DNA from 2 places in the Francisella frigiditurris genome. Region 1 is predicted to be linked to the other one. Evidence: riboswitches for the same ligand, from Rfam matches in the RefSeq annotation. Region 1 holds a riboswitch; the other holds the start of a gene.

Region 1 (7,955 bases):
GGAACAAATGTTTGCTTATGGGTGGAGAATAGGCTTTATTGTTGGAATGGTTTTAGCGGTTATTGTTTTAGTATTACAATTTTTTCAAGATGAATCTCCAGAGTATATAAAAGCAAAAGAAGACCACGTACTTGAAAGTGCACCAGTAATTTCTGCTATTAAAGAATACCCTTATCAAATATTTATAGTTTTCGCTTTAGCAGGGTATTTGGGTATAGTTTATTATATGATTTCTGCATTTGTTCCATCATTCCTTGAACATAATTTGCACTACGATACACATGTGGCAATGCTTGTTGTGATGATTGCATCTTTTGCGTATTTCTCAACAGCACCTATTTGGGGTTGGGTATCTGATAAAATAGGGCGTAAAAAAGTTTTAATCTTTTCCTGTAGTCTAGTTGGAATATTAATTTATCCGAGCTTTTATGTGATAGTTTATGAAAACTCTGTTATTTCAGATATTGTAATTATGGCAATATTAATGCTTCTAATTTCAGCAGCAACAGCTACTTTTGTGGTTACTATTAATGAGCTTTTCCCTACACATTTAAGGTTTAGTGGTGTAGCAACCGGATATAATATAAGCAATGCATTGTTGGGTGGGACAGCACCATTAATTTCAGGTTTGTTGGTTATGCACTTTGGAGACTTGGCACCAAGTATTTATGGAGTTATTGTTTCTATAATTATTGTGGTAATAGTGATTAGAATGCCAGAAACTAAGGGTATAAAGTTAGAGGAGTAAATATAGTCTTGAAAAACAGTTATATTATCCCCAAATAATAAAATGTAACAACACACAAATTAAGGTGTATATTATGGGATTAGGTAAAGTAATAACAGCAAATGAAAATAGCTTTGAGACAGTTTTAGAAAAGGCTGGTAGCAAACCAGTATTAGTAGATTTCTTTGCTGAGTGGTGTGGTCCTTGTAAAATGCAGGAGCCAATCCTTGATAAGCTTTCTAAAGATTATGATGGTGCTGTGATAGTAAAGATAAATGTTGATGAAAATCAAAGCCTTGCAGCTAAGTTTAGAGTTAGAAGTATTCCTACTATGATTATCTTTAAAAATGGTAAAGAAGTTGAAACTATGCATGGTGTAAAAACACAGTCTCAATTAGAAGATAAATTAAATAGTCATAAGTAGACTTTAGAAATTAGATATTTTATCAAATTCAGTTTTATCATAAGCATCATTCCAAAAATGCCACTCTAATACTGTGCTAGTATAGAAAGCATCAAGCATTTTATTTTGTATCTCTTTAGTTGCTTTATTAGCTAGGTCATCAAAAATGCTAATAGCCTCATTAACTATATCTTCAAATTCTTCACTAGCATACGTATCTATCCATTTAGAGAAAGGATTATTTTTATCAGCTTTCTTTGCTATTGCTTTACCTACTTCACAATAAACCCAAGGACAAGGTAGCATAGCAGCTACGGCAATTTCTAAAGGCTCAGATGAGCAATTTTTATTAGATAGCTTGTATATGCTAGGGTTGCAGGAGATAGTTTTCCTGTATCTGCAAGGTTGTAAGTTTTTTTGAAAAATTCGTGGATTATTTCTTCTTCTGCAGTAAATGCAGCCATAGAGTGGTTAAGATAAATTTTTACGTATTCTAGAGGAGATTTTGCTGCAATTATTGCATAGGCTCTAGCAAAATCTTGTAAGTATAAAATATCTTGTTCAATATAGTAGGCAAACTTTTCTATATTGAGAGTGCCTTTAGAAAGTTCTTTATTAAAAGGATGGTTATGTATAGCTTCAATAATATCTTCACAATGCTTCCATGCTTTATCTGATAATTTAGTCATTTAATTTTCCTTAGTTAGTTTCTTTATTCCATAAGCTATAGAAATGATGTACAGGTCCATTGCCTTTGCCGATATTTATATCTTTTGAGGCTAAAAGAGCTCCCTGCAAATATTTTTTTGCAGCGTCACAGGCATCTAAATATGAATAACCTTTCGCTAAAAAGCTTGTAATAGCAGCTGAAAGGGTACACCCTGTTCCATGAGTGTTTTTGGAATCGATACGTTCAGAGGTGAAAATATGCTTTTCTCCTTTATTATTCATAAATAAATCTTTTGCAAAACCACCTTTTTCATGCCCACCTTTTACAAGCACGGCCTCACAGACAAATTTTAAGATTTCTTCTGCAAATTTTTCCTTAGACAGGTATTTCAAATTAGATAATTCTTCTGCTTCTGGGATATTTGGAGTAACTATATTTACAATAGGAAGTAGTTTATCTCTTAAAATATTTATAGCATCTTTTTGTAATAAGAGATCGCCACTTTTAGCTACCATTACAGGATCTAAAACTATAGGAATACCTTTGGCATTTTTTTCTAAAAAGTTAGTTACAAGATTTATTATTTCTGATGTGAATAACATTCCTATTTTTATAGCATCAGGTCGGATATCTTCAAAAATTGTTTCGAGTTGTTCCTCAATACATTTTAAAGAAATACCGTAACAATTTTTTACTCCACAAGTATTTTGGACAGGTAATGCAGTAAGAACAGTCATTCCATAACATCCAAGAGCAGAAAACGTTTTTAGGTCAGCTTGTAATCCAGCTCCTCCAGAGCCATCAAAACCAGCTATTGATAGACATTTATATTTCATAATTTTTCTCCAAAGTGAGTAAAGGGCGTTAGCTTGAGTTCTATAGGTTTATTTTGTTTATTAAATACAATTTCTTTAGAGGAAGTAATTTTACCTATAGACTTTAATTCATACTTGAAGGTGTTAAAAAAACTATTTGAGATTTCCTCAAATTTATTGCCTTTAACTGTAAAGAGAAGACTATAATCTTCTCCTCCAGATAAAGCTATTTGGGTAGGATCAAACTCTAAAAGCTTACATGCCTCTACAAATTGTTGATCAAGATTTAGTTTATCTAAATCAATTATGGCACCGACATCTGAAGATTCACAAAGTCTCTTGATATCAATATATAAACCATCAGAAATATCCATCATGCTGGTGATAGATTTATGTTTACTAAGCCATTGTCCTTCTTTTATTTTTGCATTAGGCTCTAAACAAAAATTTTTATAGTATGCGCCGATATCTAAGTTATTTTCTAAAGCAAACAACCCTAATCTAGCATAGCCTAAGAAACCAGCGACACAAAGGATATCATCATTTTGAGCAGAGTTTCGATATTTTATATTTTCAGGATTACAAGTCCCAATAGCAGTTATACTAATGCTAATTTTATCTGGAGATTTAGTCGTATCTCCACCAATCAATATTATGTTTTCTTCTATACAGAGCTTAAGTAAGTCTTCTAAAAATTCTTGAGCATATATAGAACTGTTATCAGGAATTGCTATACCACATAGTATGTATTTTGGTGTTGCTCCCATAGCAGCGAGATCACTTAAATTTACATGAAGGGCTTTGTGGGCAAGATTTTTAGCACTAAAGTAGCTAGTTCTAAAATGAATATCCTCTATAAGTAAATCTTTTGTTATTACATACTGTCCATTATCTAAACTAGGAAGAATTGCAGAATCATCTCCAATAAATCCATTTGAGTTTTTAGCTAGCTTCTTTACTATCTTATCCTCATTTAAATTCATATTATCTTCTCCATAAGTTTGAAGTTGCTAGCATGTAATTGATCCAAAAAAGATATTTTAAAAGAAGCAGGGTGTTTATTTTCTAAAGAAGTTAATTCTCCACAGAGCGTAAAGTATTGAGTAGCTAATTTTGTTGCTTCAAAAGAATCTTCAATGACACATCTAAAAGCAGCTATAACTGCTGTTAAAGAGCAACCCATACCAGTAACAAGAGGCATTAAGTTAGAACCAAAAGGTACTTCAATACTTGTTTCTCCATTCGTAATAAAATCTATTTCACCACTTATAGCTATAACTGATTTATAGGTATTAGCTAACTTTATAGCAGCTGGTTTTGCATCATTTATGGTATTAGCTGTTTCAACACCTTTTGAGAACAAGAGTGAATCAGTAAGGGATATAATTTCACTAGCATTACCTCGTATAATAGATGCATGGTTTGCTATTTTTTTAGCAGAAGTAGTTCTAATTTGAGTAGCTCCGGAACCAACAGGATCAAGAATTATTGGTTTCTTATATCTATCTGCAGAATTTATAGCTTGTGTAATTCTATTTAGAAAATTGTTGTCTAATGTCCCAATATTTATATATATGGCTGAAGATATAGATACTAGCTCATCAAGCTCCTCTTCATATTGACTCATGATAGGAGCAGCACCAACAGCTAATAAACTATTTGCAACAAAATCCATAGTTACAAAATTAGTAAGATTAAGCACTACAGGTTTTTTCTCTCTTAATGAGTAAAGAGCCTTTTGAATTTCTTTAAGCATATTTTCTTTCATCAACAATTCTCCTTAAGTTTTGGTAATTTTCTTTGCTGTTTTGATTATGAAAAGCTTCTATAGCAGCAATTCCATAAACTCCTGTTTGCAGAACATTTTTAGCATTTGTATTATTTATTCCGCCAATGGCAACAATTGGATGTTTTGAGATTTTGTAAGCTTCTTTTAAGTTGTTTATACCCCAGATGGTTTCAATATTCGGTTTATTTCTTGTGGGAAAAATACTACCAACACCTATATAATCGATAGGTAAGTTATTTGCGATTTTGATTTGTTCTAGGTTATTTGTACTTAGTCCTAGTATTTTGTTTGGACCCAGAAGTTCTCTAGCTTTTTGAATATTTCCATCTGACTGTCCTAGATGTAGCCCATAAGCATTTAACTTTAAACAAAGCTCTATATTATCGTTTACTATTAAAGGAATATTTAAAGCGTCTAGTAATTTCTTTAACTTCTGCCCAAATAGTAATAAATCATGACCGCTCAAAGTTTTTTCTCTAAGTTGAACAGAGGTTATACCAGAGGTTGCACAAATTTTTATCAATTCTAAGTAGTCACTAATTGGTTGATTTTGCTTATTTGTAACTAATATTAGTTTTAGAGCATCTTTCATGTATATCTTCCTTATTTTTAACAGAGGAAGAAAGTAAAAACATAAAAGATAAATTGATTAAAATACTTTTTAAGTTTACTTTCACACTCCCTCCGCAGGTATTAACCAGAGCAGGTTCAAAGGGTCAAGTCTCAGCCAACTAAAAGTCAGCACCCCTGGTGAACTTATTTCAAAATTGATTCTAGTAGAAATAGTTTACGTAGTCAAATAGATTTAATTAGATGTCTTCTTTCCAGATTTCTCTAAAAATCTTGATGATTTGATCATGTTTAAGAAGGAAATCATTATTATAAGTTTCTTTTGAATATCTCTGAGTATTCACGACTCTTTTGTCTTCGTTAAGCACTATTCTATTTCCAATGCTAAACATTATATCCATAATAGGTTTCAAAATCTTAGCGGTTAAAAAGTTACGATAATGTAATATATATATTTTTGTTTGATTTTCATTTATAGGAACAAAGTAAGCGCTAACTTTCATTTTCTTTGAAATATTAAGAAGCCAAGCATTTGGAAAAATATATTTAATCATTAATTCACCACTCTTTATGGCTTCAATATTTTTGTCTTTCTCTATAATTTTAATATCATCTGATATTTTATAGCCTTTACCAATAGTTCTTTTATGTACAGTGGCTAGATGTGTATAGTCAAGTTGGTTCTCTATGCAATGCCTTATATTATTATTCCAGATATCAGTTATCATCGCATATTTGCCATTAAATGAGTCAAAGAGTTCCTGGCAGAATTTAAATGCATAATCATTGTTTAAATCTTCATCAAAGATATTTATCCAGATCATATCCGCTATTATTTTTGTAGGATAAACGTTAGCTTTTAATTTGGGAATAGAACACTGCGTTTCAGGAGTATATTTGCAATTACCAACATCATTAAATTGAAACCCATGAAAAGGACATGTAATACAATTATCAATAACTTTACCTGAGCTTAGCTCAGCACCTCGATGTGGACAGTTATTATCCATAATGATTATTTTGTTATCATCATTTTTCCAAACTACAAGATTTAAGCCAAATCTTTCTAATTTTTGAGGTTTATTTTTAAACTCATTAATATGTGCTATAGCATACCAAGCTTTTGGAATTTTCATTATCCATTCTCCATATGGTGTGGATTAGAAATATAATCAAATTAAATTTTAATATACATCTCTATGAAGATATATTAAATAATTATACAATCATACTAAAAGCTTTTAAATCCAATAGAATATGAGTAGAAAAGAGTATCTTAGAAATACAAAAAGAATTGTTATAAAAATAGGCACTAGTACTTTGACTCATAGTAGTGGTTTATTGAATATTGATCGTATAGAAAAAATAGTTCGTCAATTATCTGATTTGCATAATCAAGGATATGAAGTTGTATTGGTTACCTCTGGAGCAGTTGGTGCTGGTATGGGTAAATTGAACCTTACAAACAAACCTAAAACTCTACCAGAAAAACAGGCAGTCGCAGCTGTGGGTCAAGTAGCTTTGACTCATTTATATCAAAAGCTTTTCTCTGAGTATGGTAAAAATATTGGTCAGCTGCTTTTAACAAAAGATGATATTGCAAATAGAGAAAGGTATTTAAATGCCAGGAACACATTTTTTGCTTTAATTAATAAAGGAGTTATACCAGTAGTTAATGAAAATGATGCTGTTGTTGTTGATGAGATAAAAGTAGGGGATAATGACACTTTGTCAGCTTTAGTGGCAAGTCTAGTAGAAGCTGATCTTTTAGTTATATTGTCAGATATAGATGGTTTATATACAGCTAATCCAAAAGTCGAGAGTTCAGCAAAGTTCTTAGATACAGTTCTACATATTTCTGCTGAAATAAAAGCTATGGCAGGAGGAGCAGGTTCAAAATTTGCTACAGGTGGTATGGCAACAAAATTAAAAGCTGGTGAGATAGCTACAAAGTCTGGGACTAATATGATTATAGCTTGTGGCGAGAATCCACAAAATTTGAGAAAGATTATAGATGGTGAAGATATCGGGACTCTTTTTCTAAAAGATAGTAAGCAGATTGCCGCTAAGAAACATTGGATAAGTTATAGCAGTAATAAAAAAGGAATACTGATAATAGATGATGGCGCAGTAGAGGCACTTTATAAATCTAAGAGTTTGCTACCTTGTGGAGTAGTAAAAGCAGAGGGTAGTTTTTCTAAAGGCTCTACAGTAGCTATATTTAATAAGTATGGTGAAGAAATAGCTACAGGGCTATCTAACTATTCATCAAAAGAGATTGAGCTTATTAAAGGTAATAAAAGCTATGATATTGTAAAAATACTAGGCTACTGTGACTATAATGAAATAGTTCATATTGATAACTTACATATTAAAGAGGCTTAGAAATGAGCAGTAATTATATTTTAGATCTTGGAGTAAAAGCTAAGGAAGCTTCAAAGCATCTAGCACAGTTAAATACTATAACTAAAAATAAAGTTTTATATGATCTAGAAAAAGCTTTACTAGAGAAGGCTAATTATATTAAAGAAGAAAATCAAAAAGACTTAACTGTAGCTAGTGAAAGAGGCTTATCAAAAGCCTTTTTAGATAGGTTAACTCTGACTGATACAAGAATAAAATCAATGGCTGATGGAGTTAGGCAAATAGCTGATTTTGCTGATCCAATAGGTAAAATTGAAAAAGGATTTAAACATCCTAAAGGTATGACAATATCTCAAGTTAGAGTACCATTAGGTGTTATTGCTATGATTTTTGAATCACGTCCTAATGTAACTATAGATGCTGGTGTATTAGCTTTAAAATCTGGTAATGCAATTATCCTAAGAGGTGGCTCTGACTCAATAAATACAAATAAAGCTTTGAAAAATATATTTGTTGACGTTTGTACTAAAAATGGATTACCTGAAGGCACTGTTCAACTAGTTGAAAATACAGATAGAGAGTTGGTTAAAGAGCTAGTTACTTTAGATAAATATGTT
Region 2 (7,955 bases), 360 kb from region 1:
AAGAATTTTTTATTAATCTTAGAGTCTTACAATTAAGACTTAAATTAGCAGAAATAATGAATAATAAAAATGAAGCTGCAACAGTTAGATTAATTATTTCATCTAAAGATGATAATGATGATGATAATATGATAGATTTCTATTTACCATCATCTGCAGATATGGAGTTATAAGTGATAAAAGATATAAATAAAAATAATGAAGAGCGCCTACAAAAAATATTAGCTAAATATGGACTTGGCTCTAGAAGAAAAGTAGAAGAATATATAGCAGAAGGGCGAGTTCGAGTTAATGGTAAAGTTGCTTCTCTAGGAGATAAAGCTTCTGATAATGATAAGATAAGTTTTGATGGTAAAGCTTTACATCTTTATGGAACACCTATGACACGACCTAGGGTTGTTTTATACCATAAAAGAGAAGGCGAAGTTTGCACGCGAAATGATGAAAAAGATAGAAAAACAGTTTTTGATTCATTGCCTAAACTTTCTAAATCTAACTGGATTATGATAGGAAGATTAGATATTAGTACTACAGGTCTTTTACTTTTTACTACTGATGGAGACTTAGCAAATAGATTAATGCATCCATCTTATGAAATTGAGAGAGAATATGCAGTAAGAGTTTTTGGAGAGCAACTTTCTCAAGAAAACTTGAATAAATTAAGAGCTGGTATCATGCTAGATGATGGTTTAGCTAAATTTAATAGTATAAGATTTTCTGGGGGAGAAGGTGCTAATATTTGGTATTATGTGACCTTATCTGAAGGTAGAAATAGAGAAGTAAGAAGAATGTTTGATGCTGTAGGCGTTACTGTAAGTAGACTTACAAGAGTTAGATTTGGTGATATTGTGTTACCTAAGTTTTTATCTAGAGGAAAGACTTTAGAATTAGAGCCTGATGAGGTTAATAAATTAAGAAAATCTGTAAAACTTTCTGCTTTTAAATATCCTAAAAGTTTATTAGAAAAATTTAAAAGGTAATATAAATGTCTTTTGATAAAGAGTTCAGTGAAATTCTAGGACTAACTCTTTGGGAGTTAAAGCCTAATTTTAAGCCTCTTGAAGAACAACAGTCCCCTAAGAAAACAGATATTGAATCTGATGAATTGAACTTATTATTCTCTAATAATACAGAGTCTGATAAAAACATTAATTTTTTTATATCTAATAAAAATCATTTAGGTTTTTTTAAATCTGTTTCATTTAGTTTATTTTTTAATTCAAAAATAAATATCTATCACCATAACTGTGACTCAACTCAAAACACATTAGAAAATTCTATAAATATATATGATAAAGATATATTAAAAGATTTTTCAAATATTAATTCATCTATAAATAAAAAGTATATTTTTAGTAAACTTTATGAATCTTCAGACTTTATCTCTAAGTGAAATTTATTATGAGGATACTCTTAATTTAATTAGAGAGTCTAATTATGATTTTTCTTGGTCAGATAAACAGATATTTGAAACTTTTAAAAAAAAAAATAATATAGCTTTTGGATTATTTAATAATGAAGAATTAATAGGAATATCTTTTTATTTGCTTGCTTTAGATGAAGCTGAACTTTTATATATAACTTTAAGAAAAGATTTTAGAAATAAAGGATTAGCTTATTATTTCTTAGAAGATAATATAAGATCTTTGACTAAAAAAGATATTAAATCTATATTTTTAGAAGTTGATTTAACAAATTTATTTGCTATTAAATTATATGAGAAACTTCATTTTAAAAATATTTCTATGAGAAAAAACTACTATAAGTATCCTAATGGTAAAACTAGTGATGCCTTAATATATCAATTAAGAATTGAAGATTAATATATTAATCTATAATATTCTATATAGAAGACAGCGGGGGAGCTTTAGCTGAGATAGTTTTAGAACTAGACCCTTTGTACCTGATCTAATTAATATTAGCGTAGGGAGTTTGTTTGATTTTAAATCTATCATTCAAAACTTTCTATTATTTATAAACTTTAATAAATAGTAGGACCTCTTATGGAAACAATAGGGAATATCACTTTAAATATATCATTTATACTTTATTTAGTTCTTTTTTTACCACAGACTATACATAATCAACTTAAGCATACCACTAGAGAGATAAGCTTATGGACTCATAGTTTGATGATAATAGCTAACTCTCTAGATTTGATATATGCTATTGGCTTTAATATGCCATGGCAATATATAACAGTAAGTGTAGTTCTATTAACATTTTTAACAATTCAGCAACTTCAAATTCTAAATGATAAATTATCAAATAAAATTTTTTTACATAGTTTTTTTATATTTTCTTTTTTATTAATTGCTATTTATTTTGCTCTTAATAATTCTTTTACAGAGAAAAACTTATTAATATTTGGTTCGATAAGTAATATTATTTATAACATATATTGGTTTCCTCAAATTTGGAAAAACTTTAGAACAAAGCAAGCAGCAGGATTTAGTATCATTTATTTATATTTATCTATTATTACCTGTAGTTGCGATATAGTAAGTGGCCTAACTTTAAATTGGCCTATACCAACTATAATTGGTAGCTTGTTTTTATTTTGTTTAATTAATATTCAAATTTTTCAATATTTATACTATAAAAAAGGAAATTATAAAGTTCTATTAGCATAAATTATGCTAGAATCAAAAAGTTATAATTAAAAAATAAACTTATAAATGATATATTTTTTAGCTAAAAATCAAAATTGGGCAAAAGCTGCTCCATGGTTAGGAATAATTTCACTTTTTTTATTATTTTTAAACTTTTCTGTTATAGATCCTCACTTCTGGGCATTAATAAATATACCATTATACTTTTTTCATCAAACTGAAGAGCACTATATTCCTGGTGGTTTTAAATCCTTTATGAATGAAAAAGTTTTAAAATCTGTTGATGGGAAAGAAACCTTAACAGATGTGAAGATTTTTTGGATTAATATAATAATGGTTTGGTTAGCTTTTGCTATTTTTGGGGTATTAAGCTTTATTAATCTTGGTTTTGGATTACTAATTATTATTTTTAGTATTATGAACTGCCTAACTCATATTCATGAAGGAATTAAGTTAAAAGCTTGGAATCCAGGATTAGTTATGGCGAGTATACAGTTTATAATATCTATTTTTGCAGCTATGTATGTTTCTATTCATGGGCTTGATAATGTATTAGCATGGTGGATAGGAACTATAGTTTTTTCAATTTTAGCTCATGTTTTATTATTTAAACTAGTAATGAGTAAATAGGTAATATAAATATAGGAAATTTTAAGATGTCTAATCGTTACCAAATAACTAAAAAAGTAACTATAGTTGGCATGATAATAAATTGTCTTTTAGCTATGATTAAAATGTTAATAGGAGCTATAGGAAGATCGCCAGCATTATTTGCAGATGGAGTACACTCATTTTCAGACTTGATTAGTGATATTATGGTTCTTTTTGCAGCTAAATATGCAAATATCGGTGAAGATAAAAATCACCCATATGGTCATGAAAGAATTGAAACTTTAGCAACTTTAGTATTATCTGCAATTTTAATAACAGTAGGTTTTACTATTGTTTATCATTCACTGTCTAATCTTATTATAGGAAGCTATAGTACACCAGATAAATTTACAATTTTTGCAGCTATATTTTCAATTTTAGGAAATGAGTTTATTTATCAATATACAATGAAAGCCGCTAATGAAATTGATTCTGATTTACTTAGAGCTAATGCATGGCATAGTAGATCAGATATGTGGTCATCTGTTGTGGTATTAATAGGTCTTATTGGAGCATTTATAGGCTTTGTCTGGATGGATGCTATAGCTGCTCTAGTAGTTTGTTATATGGTTGTTAAAATGGGTATTAAATGGGGATATTCAGCAGTATCTGAACTTATTGATGAAGGTGTTGATGAAGAAACTAGAGTGTCTATAAAAAAAATAATTAGAGATACTGAAGGTGTTCTTGATTTTCATTGCCTAAGATCAAGAAAAATGGCTGGTAAAATTATAATAGATGTTCATATTCTGGTTGATAAATATATAACTGCTTCAGAAGGTCATTATATTGCTGAAAAAGTTAGAAGTAATATTTATTATAATATTGAAAATATAAAAGATATAACTGTTCATGTTGATGTTACAGATCATTACGATGTGTTTGTAAAATTAGATAAGGCTGAACCTTCTAGAAAAGAAATAATTGAACAATTAAAACATTATTGTTCATCAACCTACTTAAATATAGATCTTCTTTTAGAAAAGAAAATGTTTCTATACTATTTAGAAAGTCATATAGAAATTTATTTATTTCTAAAAGATGAAAAATTATTAGAAGAATATCAACATAAATTATCAAATTTCAAAATAAAAAATCATAATATAGAAGTTACTGTATTTGCATATGTTTAATCTATTTCTAATTAATCTCTAAAAAGAGTATAATCTTAGTATCTAAATTTATTTTGATATTCTATGAAAATAAAAAAAGCTGTCTTTCCTGTAGCTGGGTGGGGAACCAGGTTTCTGCCTGCAACTAAATCTTGTCCGAAAGAAATGTTAACAGTAGTAGATAAACCTCTTATACAGTATGCTGTTGAAGAAGCTATAGAAGCTGGGTGTAAAGAATTAATTTTTGTAACAAGCTCAAATAAAAAATCTTTAGAAGATCATTTTGATAGAAACTTTGAATTAGAATACTCATTAGAAAAAAAAGGTAAATTTGACCTCTTACAGACAGTTAGAAGTATTATTCCTAAAGATGTAAGCTTTTTCTTTGTAAGACAGCCCGAAGCTTTAGGTTTGGGACATGCCGTTTTATGCGCAAGACCTCTTGTTGGCATTGAAGATTTTGCAGTACTTTTACCTGATGATTTAATATATAATTCTGGCGGTAAAGGTGCATTAGCTCAAATGGTCGAAAGAGTTGATGGTACAGATATAAGAGGATGTTTAGCAACTCAAGTAATACCAAAAGATAAAACTGATTCTTATGGTATAGTTGCAAAAGATGAAGAAAATTTTATAAAAGCTATTGTAGAAAAACCATCTCCCTCAAAAGCTCCTTCAAATACTGCTGTAGTTGGTAGATATTTATTACCAAATAAAATATTTAGATGCCTTGAGTCTACCTCAGAAGGTGCTGGAGGAGAGATTCAACTTACAGATGCTATTGCTAGGCTTATTGATCTAGATGAAAAAGTTTTGGCTTATGATTTTCAAGGCACTCGATATGATTGTGGAAGTAAATTAGATTTTCTTATAGCTAATTATGAGTTAGCACACGTTCATCCTGAACTTGGAGAAAAATTTAAAGGATATTTAAGAGAAAGAAACAATAAATAGTTATTTTAGATAATCAAAAACAACTTCTCCAAAGCCTAATGTTACATCAGCAATAAAATGTGAACCCTTAACGATTTCTTTTACTGGTAAATGATGAAGTGCTGCTTGAACATGATTGAAAACTTGTAAATCAACAGGACCAGTCCAAGCTCCTTTTACAGTTACATCTTTTACATAATATTTAACAAGTTCACATATACTTACATCTTTACCGTTTACATGCGGAATTGTTTTAAGTAAGAAGTTTGGAGTTTCTTCTAAAGATTTTTTAATAACTTCTTTATCAAGTTCTTCATACTTATAACCCATAGTACCAAAGGCTACATCTATACTATTATATTTGACTGTACCTAGTAGAGTATCAGAGTCTACCGTTAGAGTAGGATGAGCATATTTTTTTGGAAATCCCCAAATTTCACGACCAGCTGCGATAGATGGTAAATTATCTAATAGCATAATATGAGAATACAGACCTTTTTTACCTTCATATTCAACTTCTATAAGCTGTCCAGCCTCGTTAAAGCTACCAAAACCATTAGCATCATGCATTTTCATAAATTCAAATTTTACAAGTCCAGTTGGTTTGAGAGGCTCAGGAACATATTTCTTTAAAACTTCTAAATCAGCTTTATAATCAATAATAAAGTATTCTCTATTTGTAAATTTATAAGCAATCCTATTTGCTGTAGGCGACACTAGAGGCATTGAGAAAACATTTTTTCTAACATCTTCTATTTTCATAAAATTTCTCCAATATTTTGAATAGCACATTTTTATTATATAATTAAACTTAAATATAAAGTACTACCTCTTATAGAAAACGATTTATTTATGAATAAAACTCAACAATTAATATTTAATTTTTTAGATGATCAAAAATATATAAGTGGTACAGATATAGGCAATAAGCTAGGTATTAGTAGAGCAGCTGTTTCTAAGAATATAAAAAAATTAAAAGATACATATAAAATAAACATATTATCTAATCCTAGAGTTGGATATTTATTAGAAGAAAAACTAGATATTATAGATAAAGATAAATTAAATAAAAAATTTAAAAATATTGAGTACTTTTATACTATTGATTCTACTTCTAATTATGCGATAAGAAAGCAGAATAACTTTCTTGAGAATACAGTTTTTATATCTGAGCATCAGACACAGGGTTTCGGAAGATTTAATAGAGAGTGGGTTTCTCCTTTTGGTAAAAATATATATTGTACTCTTCTTGAGTTTGTAGATTTGGATATATCTAAATTACCGGGTTTATCTTTAGTTATTTCCATAAGTATTTCTAGAACTTTAGAAAAAATAGGTTTGAATCCTAAATTAAAATGGCCTAATGATATTTTTATCAATAACAAAAAAATAGCTGGTGTAATAATAAATGTTTCTGCTGAAGTTAATGATAAAGCTAAATTATTTATTGGTTTTGGCTTAAATGTTAATATGCAAAAAGATAATAAAATAAAAACAGAATGGACATCTTTGAAACTAGAATTACAAACTCATATAGATAGAACAAAATTATTATCAGAAATAATAAAAAATATACAAAACGATATAAAAATCTTTACTAATGAAGGTTTCTCTTATTTCAAAGAAGAATATGAGAAGATTAATTACTTAAAAGATAAACTATTTACATTAAAGCTAGGAAATAAAGAGTTTAATGATTGTAAATATATAGGCTTATCAGATATAGGTGAAATAATTATATCTAGTGAAGAAAAAACTTACTCTTTCTCATCTGGCGAAATTAGTATTTTGGATAATTCTATAAAGTCTAAATAACCACTATATCTTTTAATTTTAGCTAAACATTTCATTTTTGAGAAAGCTTTTATAGTCTGTATTTGTTCATCTATATAAGCTACATTTTTATCACAATTAGCTACCCAGCCTAAACATTTAATATTATTATTTTCTAACTCATTTAAAGTTAGCAAAGTATGATTTATACAACCAATCTTTATACTAGAGACTAGGAGTACTGGTATATTTAATGATTTTATTAAGTCTAATTGCGTAACTATATTAGAATATGGAGTCAAAAGTCCACCAGCTCCTTCTATTAATAAAATATCATAATCTTTACTATAGTTAATTTCTATAAACCTCTTTAAAGACTCTAATTTAATATCTATTCCTAATTTTTTAGCCGCAATATGAGGTGCTACTGCTTCATCAAAAGAAATACAATTAATTTGTTTTGGAGAGTATTTTTGGTTATACGCATTATAAATGCTTTCAACATCTTCAGCTAAGTCATAGCCTTCATTTTTTCCTGAAGCAACAGGTTTAAGACATAAGGATTTTATATTTTGATGCTCATATGCTTTTATTAAGTTAGTTGATATATATGTTTTACCAACTTCAGTATCTGTACCTATTATAAAAACTTTTTTCATAATCACTCCTTATAACAAATAAACAAACCAACATGATACGTTAATTTATAGCTATAATTTTTATTTAAAAGCTTTCTTATTTGTCTGAAATTAATCTCAGAAGATTCACCAGTATATGTATGTACTCCAGTCTTTCTTAAATGATCTATAAGAGAGCTAAAATTATCAAACTCTAAAGTGTAGTAAAAAGTTTCTGTATATAATACTGTCAAATT

What was found. Region 1 has a riboswitch for thiamine pyrophosphate ahead of thiE (thiamine phosphate synthase). Riboswitches for the same ligand answer to the same signal wherever they lie in the genome.
Positions count from the first base shown of each region.
Region 2: another riboswitch for thiamine pyrophosphate. It lies ahead of KX01_RS06520 (PQ-loop repeat-containing protein); the one in region 1 lies ahead of thiE (thiamine phosphate synthase).

Region 1 is NZ_CP009654.1:1,666,019-1,673,973, reverse strand. It holds gene KX01_RS08395 (MFS transporter) at 1-748, shown strand, start outside; gene trxA (thioredoxin) at 822-1,151, shown strand; partial or broken gene tenA (thiaminase II) at 1,155-1,819, opposite strand; gene thiD (bifunctional hydroxymethylpyrimidine kinase/phosphomethylpyrimidine kinase) at 1,830-2,636, opposite strand; gene thiL (thiamine-phosphate kinase) at 2,633-3,598, opposite strand; gene thiM (hydroxyethylthiazole kinase) at 3,595-4,383, opposite strand; gene thiE (thiamine phosphate synthase) at 4,364-4,996, opposite strand; TPP riboswitch at 5,066-5,163, opposite strand; gene KX01_RS08360 (Rieske 2Fe-2S domain-containing protein) at 5,214-6,113, opposite strand; gene proB (glutamate 5-kinase) at 6,232-7,359, shown strand; gene KX01_RS08350 (glutamate-5-semialdehyde dehydrogenase) at 7,362-7,955, shown strand, end outside.
Region 2 is NZ_CP009654.1:1,303,548-1,311,502, reverse strand. It holds gene KX01_RS06540 (pilus assembly protein PilF) at 1-173, shown strand, start outside; gene rluB (23S rRNA pseudouridine(2605) synthase RluB) at 174-980, shown strand; gene KX01_RS06530 (hypothetical protein) at 986-1,393, shown strand; gene KX01_RS06525 (GNAT family N-acetyltransferase) at 1,365-1,823, shown strand; TPP riboswitch at 1,849-1,948, shown strand; gene KX01_RS06520 (PQ-loop repeat-containing protein) at 2,004-2,633, shown strand; gene KX01_RS06515 (HXXEE domain-containing protein) at 2,679-3,242, shown strand; gene KX01_RS06510 (cation diffusion facilitator family transporter) at 3,269-4,396, shown strand; gene galU (UTP--glucose-1-phosphate uridylyltransferase GalU) at 4,460-5,329, shown strand; gene KX01_RS06500 (acetoacetate decarboxylase) at 5,330-6,070, opposite strand; gene KX01_RS06495 (biotin--[acetyl-CoA-carboxylase] ligase) at 6,161-7,123, shown strand; gene bioD (dethiobiotin synthase) at 7,066-7,740, opposite strand; gene KX01_RS06485 (methyltransferase domain-containing protein) at 7,743-7,955, opposite strand, start outside.